3 regions of the Phytopseudomonas daroniae genome follow, and region 1 is predicted to be linked to each of the others. Evidence: predicted binding sites of a transcription regulator. Region 1 holds the regulator's gene; each other region holds the start of a gene.

The links. The regulator sigma-54, encoded in region 1, starts transcription at its own class of promoters, with help from an activator protein. The targets are predictions, from matches to a motif close to ANTGGCATNNANNTTGCTNT.
Region 2: a site for sigma-54 is predicted at 1,073-1,092, ahead of DNK10_RS11880 (ammonium transporter). Genes of this name have one in related genera too.
Region 3: a site for sigma-54 is predicted at 868-887, ahead of glnK (P-II family nitrogen regulator). Genes of this name have one in related genera too.

The regions. Positions count from the first base shown of each region.
Region 1 covers NZ_QJUJ01000001.1:531,376-533,642, reverse strand. The annotation lists gene ptsN (PTS IIA-like nitrogen regulatory protein PtsN) at 1-110, opposite strand, end outside; gene hpf (ribosome hibernation-promoting factor, HPF/YfiA family) at 126-434, opposite strand; gene DNK10_RS02615 (RNA polymerase factor sigma-54) at 518-2,023, opposite strand; gene lptB (LPS export ABC transporter ATP-binding protein) at 2,197-2,267, opposite strand, start outside.
Region 2 covers NZ_QJUJ01000004.1:223,600-225,866, forward strand. The annotation lists gene DNK10_RS26310 (methyl-accepting chemotaxis protein) at 1-1,004, shown strand, start outside; gene DNK10_RS11880 (ammonium transporter) at 1,262-2,267, shown strand, end outside.
Region 3 covers NZ_QJUJ01000014.1:80,633-82,899, forward strand. The annotation lists gene DNK10_RS24210 (YifB family Mg chelatase-like AAA ATPase) at 1-378, opposite strand, end outside; gene DNK10_RS24215 (accessory factor UbiK family protein) at 407-679, opposite strand; gene glnK (P-II family nitrogen regulator) at 1,080-1,418, shown strand; gene DNK10_RS24225 (ammonium transporter) at 1,457-2,267, shown strand, end outside.

The DNA of each region.
Region 1 (2,267 bases):
AGGTCGCGCGCGATCACGGCGGCTATCTGTTCGAGTACGCGTTTTTTACTGCCGCCCGGCACGTTCACGAGGGAACGGCCGGGGGTCAGGATATTTTCAAGTCGGATCATAGGAGAAGGACGAGGTCAGCGGGCCATTGCGCCCTGCTGGCGGTCGAGCTGTTTTTCCTTGTGCTTGATGAGTTGGCGGTCGAGTTTGTCGGTCAGTAGATCGATGGCTGCGTACATGTCGTCATGTTCGGCATTGGCCACCACTTCGCCTCCGGCGATATGCAAGGTAGCTTCGACTTTCTGCTTGAGCTTTTCGACCTCCAGGATGACCTGCACATTGGTGATCTTGTCGAAGTGTCGCTCGAGACGCCCGAGCTTTTCTTCGATGTAGCTGCGTAGTGCGTCTGTCACATCCAGCTGGTGTCCACTGATGTTGACTTGCATACCGCTTCTCCTTGTTGCCGTGTGTGAGTGGCAGGCTTTCAAACCTGCCGCAGGAACACTGGGGGCTTTGCTACAAGGGCACCTTACATCAGTCGCTTGCGTTCGCTCGAAGGCGCTATACCGAGCGATTCACGGTACTTGGCGACTGTGCGGCGCGCCACTTGAATGCCCTGTGCTTCCAGTAGACCAGCGATCTTGCTATCGCTCAATGGCTTTTTCGCATTTTCCGCAGCGACCAGTTTCTTGATGATCGCGCGGATCGCGGTGGACGAACATTCGCCGCCTTCGGAGGTGCTGACGTGGCTGGAGAAGAAGTATTTCAGCTCGTAAATGCCACGCGGCGTGTGCATGTATTTCTGCGTGGTGACGCGTGAAATGGTCGATTCGTGCATGCCTACCGCTTCAGCGATGTCGTGCAGCACCAGAGGCTTCATGGCTTCATCGCCGTAGTCGAGGAAGCCACGCTGATGCTCGACGATCTGCGTCGCAACCTTCATCAGGGTCTCGTTGCGGCTCTGCAGGCTCTTGATGAACCAGCGCGCTTCCTGCAGCTGGTTACGCATGAAGGTGTTGTCGGCGCTGGAATCGGCACGTTTGACGAAACCTGCATACTGCGCATTGACGCGCAGGCGCGGCATGGCTTCCTGATTGAGCTCCACCAGCCAGCGGTCGTTGTGCTTGCGCACGATCACGTCAGGTACCACGTACTCGGGCTCGCTGGATTCGATCTGCGAACCGGGGCGTGGGTTGAGGCTCTGGATCAGTTCGATGATCGGACGCAGCTCATCTTCCTTGAGCTTCATGCGGCGCATCAGTTGGCTGTAGTCGCGGCTGCCGAGCAGATCGAGATAATCGCTCGTCAGGCGTTGGGCTTCGCTCAGCCAGGGCGTGTTGGTCGGCAGTTGGCGCAGTTGCAGAAGCAGGCATTCGCGCAGGTCGCGGGCCGCGATGCCGGACGGCTCGAATTGCTGGATGCGATGCAGCACGGCTTCGACTTCGTCGAGCTCGACATCGAGTTCGGGGTCGAAGGCGTCGGTGATTTCCTCGAGGGTTTCTTCGAGGTAGCCCTGGCCGTTGATGCAGTCGATCAGCGTGACGGCGATCAGGCGATCCTTGTCGGACATCGGTGCCAGGTTGAGTTGCCAGAGCATGTGGCTCTGCAGGCTTTCCCCGGCAGAGGTGCGAGTGGTGAAGTCCCACTCGTCATCATCATTGCTCGGCAGGCTGCTGGCGCTGGTCTGGTAGACATCTTCCCAGGCGGTATCGACAGGTAGTTCGTTGGGAATGCGCTCGCCCCATTCGCCTTCTTCCAGGTTGTCGACGGTCTGTGTGTTTTCCTGGAAGGTCGGTTCCTGAAATTTCTCTTCCTGGGTGGCGCTCGCAGTGGCACTTTCCGCGCCGTCGGCCATGGGATCCGAGTCGAAGTCGTCGCCTTCTTCCTGACGCTCGAGCATCGGGTTGGACTCCAGCGCCTCCTGGATCTCCTGTTGCAGATCCAGGGTCGACAGTTGGAGCAGGCGAATGGCTTGTTGCAGCTGCGGTGTCATCGTCAGCTGCTGGCCCATTTTCAGGACTAGCGATGGTTTCATTGCAGACCTTATCCGGCGTCTGTGCGCGATCCACGACAGGGCGCCAAAGCGCCACTAGGAAGCAAATTATATGCCTGAATCAGAGTGCTTTGCCTAGGGCCTGTTACCATTTCATTGCAGCAATGCCGTGAGGGTAACAGGCTCATGGGTGCGCTCATCGATGGGGGAATCCATCACAGGCGGAATTCGTGGCCCAGATAGACTTCCTTGACCACCTGGTTGGCCAGAATGGCAGCGGAGTCAC
Region 2 (2,267 bases), on a different contig from region 1:
CGTCGCGAAACCTGACCGATGAACTCAGCCAGTGGCTCAACCGCCTGTTCGACGGCCAGCCCAGCGCTGGCTCCGTACAACCTCATCTGCAGCGTGACGCCCGGTTGTTCAGCAGCCTGCAGCGGCTGCAGCGCGACTGGGACGAGTTGCAGCGCATCCGCCAGCAGGCCGAATGCCAGGCGCCGCCGCCATGCAGTGCCGAGGAGTACGCCGCGCTCAAGGGAGACCTCGCCGAGGCCCAAGCGCAGATCGGTGGGCTCATCCACGAACGCGACGACAGCCAGCGACGCCTGCACGACCTGGAGGCCGAACGCGCCCAGTGGGACGAGGAGCGCCAGGTCTGGGAACTGACCAGGCGCACCCTCACCGAAGGCAGCTGGGCGATGAACGTAGTGGGCGGTGACCCCGATCACCCGCAGAACCTGATTCGCTGGTCCGAGCAATTCCGCGAGCTGATCGGCTACAACGCCGAGGAATTTCCCGATGGCTGGGACAGCTACTTCAAGGTGGTCAACGCCGACGACCTGAAACAGGTCATGCAGACCTTCAATGCCTCGATGGTCGACACCGGCGGCGACGGTTTCTATGCCGTCGAATACCGCATGCGCCACAAGACCCGTGGCGAGGTGTGGTTCCGCGAACGCGGCCGCTGCCTGCGTGACGGCCAGGGCCGCCTGCTCTACGTCACCGGCGCCGTACGCGAGATCAGCGACGAAAAGACCGCCGCCACGCTGCACCAGCGCGAGCAGGCCAACATCCAGGCCACCTACGCACAGATCGCCCAGGTCGCCGGGGGGATTCGCAGCATCGCCGAACAAACCAACCTGCTGGCGCTCAACGCCGCCATCGAAGCCGCCCGTGCCGGCGATCAGGGCCGTGGCTTCGCCGTGGTCGCCGATGAGGTGCGCAATCTGGCGCGGCGCACCCAGGACTCGGTGCAGCAGATCCAGGGCATGTTGCAGAAGGAACGCTCGGGCGAACCAACTTCAGGCGCTGGCCACTGAAGGTGAACAAAAAAAGGGCACTGCAAACCCGTCAACGCCATAGACAGCAAGGGCTAGAGCCCTTTAGCCCTGGCACATTCATTGCTTTCCCAATAAGAAACTTTGTTTATCAGAAATAAAAATGGCTGGAAGCCTTTTTAACGTCGCTTGCGACGGCCCTAAGGGGGCCGCCAGGGATGGCAGGCCATAAAACATGCTTCGACTCGACCTGCCTGCGCACCACTTAATTCCAATAAACCGCTTTCGAGGATTCAGTGATGGAAGAACAGAAAACGCCTACGCTCGAAGAGCTGCAGGCCCTGATCGAAATGACCAATACCCTGAACATGGAAATGTTCTATTGGTGGTGTACCGCACTGATGATCTGCATCCACGCAGGTTTTCTGTCTTATGAAATTGGCGCCTCGCGCCTGAAGAACGCCCTGGCCGCGGGCGTGAAGAACATCCTCGCGTTCGGCTTCATCGTACCCAGCGTGTTCCTGCTCGGCTGGGCGGTCTACAACGCCTTCCCCGATGGCCTGGTACCGCGCATGGACGCCCTGATGGATGGCATGCCGTGGAGCCAGGCCATGGGCCCGAACATCCAGGACAACGCCACCGGCATCTTCTGGGGCGCGTTCGCGCTGTTCGCCGCCACCACCGGATCGATTCTCTCGGGCGCGATCATCGAGCGTGCACGGATGAGCGCATTCATCATCATGACCATCGTGCTCGGCGGCTTTCTCTGGCTGCTGGCCGCCGCCTGGGGCTGGCATCCGGAAGGCTGGCTGACCGTCAAATGGGGCTACCATGACGTCGGCGCGGCAGGCGTGGTGCACATGATCGCCGGCTTCTTCGCCCTTGGCGTGCTGATCAATCTCGGTGCACGCATCGGCCGCTTCAACCCGGACGGCAGCGCCAACGCCATCGTCGGCCACAGCATGCCGATGAGCGTGGTCGGCCTGATGCTGATCATCGTCGGCTTCTTCGGCTTCCTCGGCGGCTGCATCATCTACAACTCCGGCGCCCAATGGATCAACATCTACGGTCAGCCAACCAACCTCTCCGCCTTCTCCTTCAACACCCTGATGGGCTTCGCCGGCGGCCTGATCGGCGCCTACCTGACCACTCGCGAACCCTACTGGATGATGTCCGGCGGCCTGGTCGGCATCATTTCGGTCGCGCCCGGCCTGGATCTCTACCACCCCGGGCTGGCCTACCTGATCGGCATGGGCGTATCGGCCATGGCGCCGCTGGTCAACAACATGCTGCTCAAATTCAGGC
Region 3 (2,267 bases), on a different contig from region 1:
GGCAGCGGGCAGCACGCCTTGCACCGGACGTACCGTGCCGGACAGTGCCAGTTCGCCAAGGCATTCGAGTGGGATGAGGGAATCCGCCGGCAATTGGCCGCTGGCAGCCAGAATCCCCAGGGCGATGGCAAGGTCGAAACGGCCGCCGTCCTTCGGTAAATCGGCTGGCGCCAGGTTCAAGGTAATACGACGAGGCGGGAAGTCCAGCGCGCAGTTGAGGATGGCACTGCGCACGCGATCCTTGCTTTCCTTGACCGCCGTTTCCGGCAAGCCGACCAGCGCCAGGGATGGCAGGCCGTTGGCCAGGTGGGCCTCGACGGTAACGGCTGGGGCGTCTACGCCGACCTGGGCACGGCTATGGACTATGGCCAATGACATCGATCACTCCTTGATCGTGCCGAGCAGGTTACTCGACCGGTGTTTGCTGCGCTGGCGTGGTGCGCGACTCGATTTCTGCGACCTTGGCTTCCAGGGCCTCGAGGCGAGCACGAGTGCGGGCCAGAACCACCATCTGGCTATCGAACTCTTCGCGGCTGACCAGATCCAGCTTGCTGAAGGTGCCTTGCAACAGAGCCTTGAGCTGGCTCTCGATCTCGCTGCGTGGCAAGGGATTATCACCGCTGAGCAGGCGTGTGGCCTGGCTGCTGAGGGCGTCGAGCAGAGCTTTGGGTGGCAGCATGGGAACCTTCCGGAAACGATTGGCGGCAGTGTAGCACGGCGGTTTTTGTGAACGGGTCGAGGTGTTTGCACCAATAGCGTGCGGTGCGGGGTGCGGTTTGGCGCCGTTCTGGTGCGTCGGCTGCTGGGGATATTTCCCGTTAAGCCTCCACGCTCCCGTAACGTCCTGAAATGAGGCGCTTTGTCGGTATTGGCAAGCTTTCTGCTTAGTCGCTCATGACCCATGCACTGATGCGGTTCGGTTGTATCGTGCGGGCGGGGAATGTTTCGCCGGGAGCGGTTGGTGGTATCGGATCAGCCTGTGTTGGCAACCGATGCATACAAAAGCCAGACACTGAGCTTAGACTTGCGACGGGGTAAGAATTCCTGGGGCAAGTCCACCTTACACGGGAGAGAGTTTCATGAAACTAGTCACTGCCATCATCAAGCCGTTCAAGCTGGACGACGTTCGCGAGTCGCTGTCGGAAATCGGGGTGCAAGGCATCACCGTTACCGAAGTGAAAGGCTTCGGTCGTCAGAAGGGTCACACCGAGCTGTACCGCGGCGCCGAATACGTCGTCGATTTCCTGCCCAAGGTAAAGATCGACGTGGCCATCGCCGACGATCAGTTGGATCGTGTCATTGAAGCCATCACCAAAGCTGCCAACACCGGCAAGATCGGTGACGGCAAGATTTTCGTAGTCAACCTGGAACAGGCGATCCGCATCCGTACCGGCGAAACCGATACCGACGCGATCTAAGCTCCGCCCCCACCCCCATACGTCCCAGGAGTTAAATCATGACTCTGCGAAGAATCGCAGGGCTTGGAGCCCTTTCGTCCCTGTTTTTCCCGGGCCTGGCCATGGCCCAGGAAGCGACGCTGAATTCCGGTGACACGGCCTGGATGCTGACCGCCACCGCTCTGGTGCTGTTCATGACCATTCCCGGCCTGGCGTTGTTCTACGCTGGCATGGTGCGTTCCAAGAACGTCCTGTCGGTGATGATGCAGTGCTTCGCCATCACCGCGTTGATGAGCCTGCTGTGGTTCGCCTACGGCTATAGCCTGGCGTTCGACACCACCGGGATGGAAGCCGGCGTGACCAACTTCAGTTCCTTCGTGGGCGGCCTGGGCAACATGTTCCTCGGCAACCTGACCAAGGATTCGCTGACGGAGGCCTTCCCGGAAAGCGTATTCGTCACCTTCCAGATGACCTTCGCCATCATCACCCCGGCCCTGATCGTCGGCGCTTTCGCCGAGCGCATGAAGTTCTCGGCCATGCTGGTGTTCATGACCGTCTGGTTCACCCTGGTCTATGCGCCGATCGCGCACATGGTCTGGAGTGGCGACGGTGCGCTGATGTGGGACTGGGGCGTGCTGGACTTCGCCGGTGGCACCGTGGTGCACATCAATGCCGGTATCGCTGGCCTGATCGCCTGCATCGTGCTGGGCAAGCGCAAGGGCTTCCCGAGCGTGGCCATGGCGCCGCACAACCTGGGCTACACCCTGGTCGGTGCCGCCATGCTCTGGGTCGGCTGGTTCGGTTTCAATGCCGGCTCCGCGGCCGCGGCTGACGACACCGCCGGCATGGCCATGCTGGTTACCCAGATCG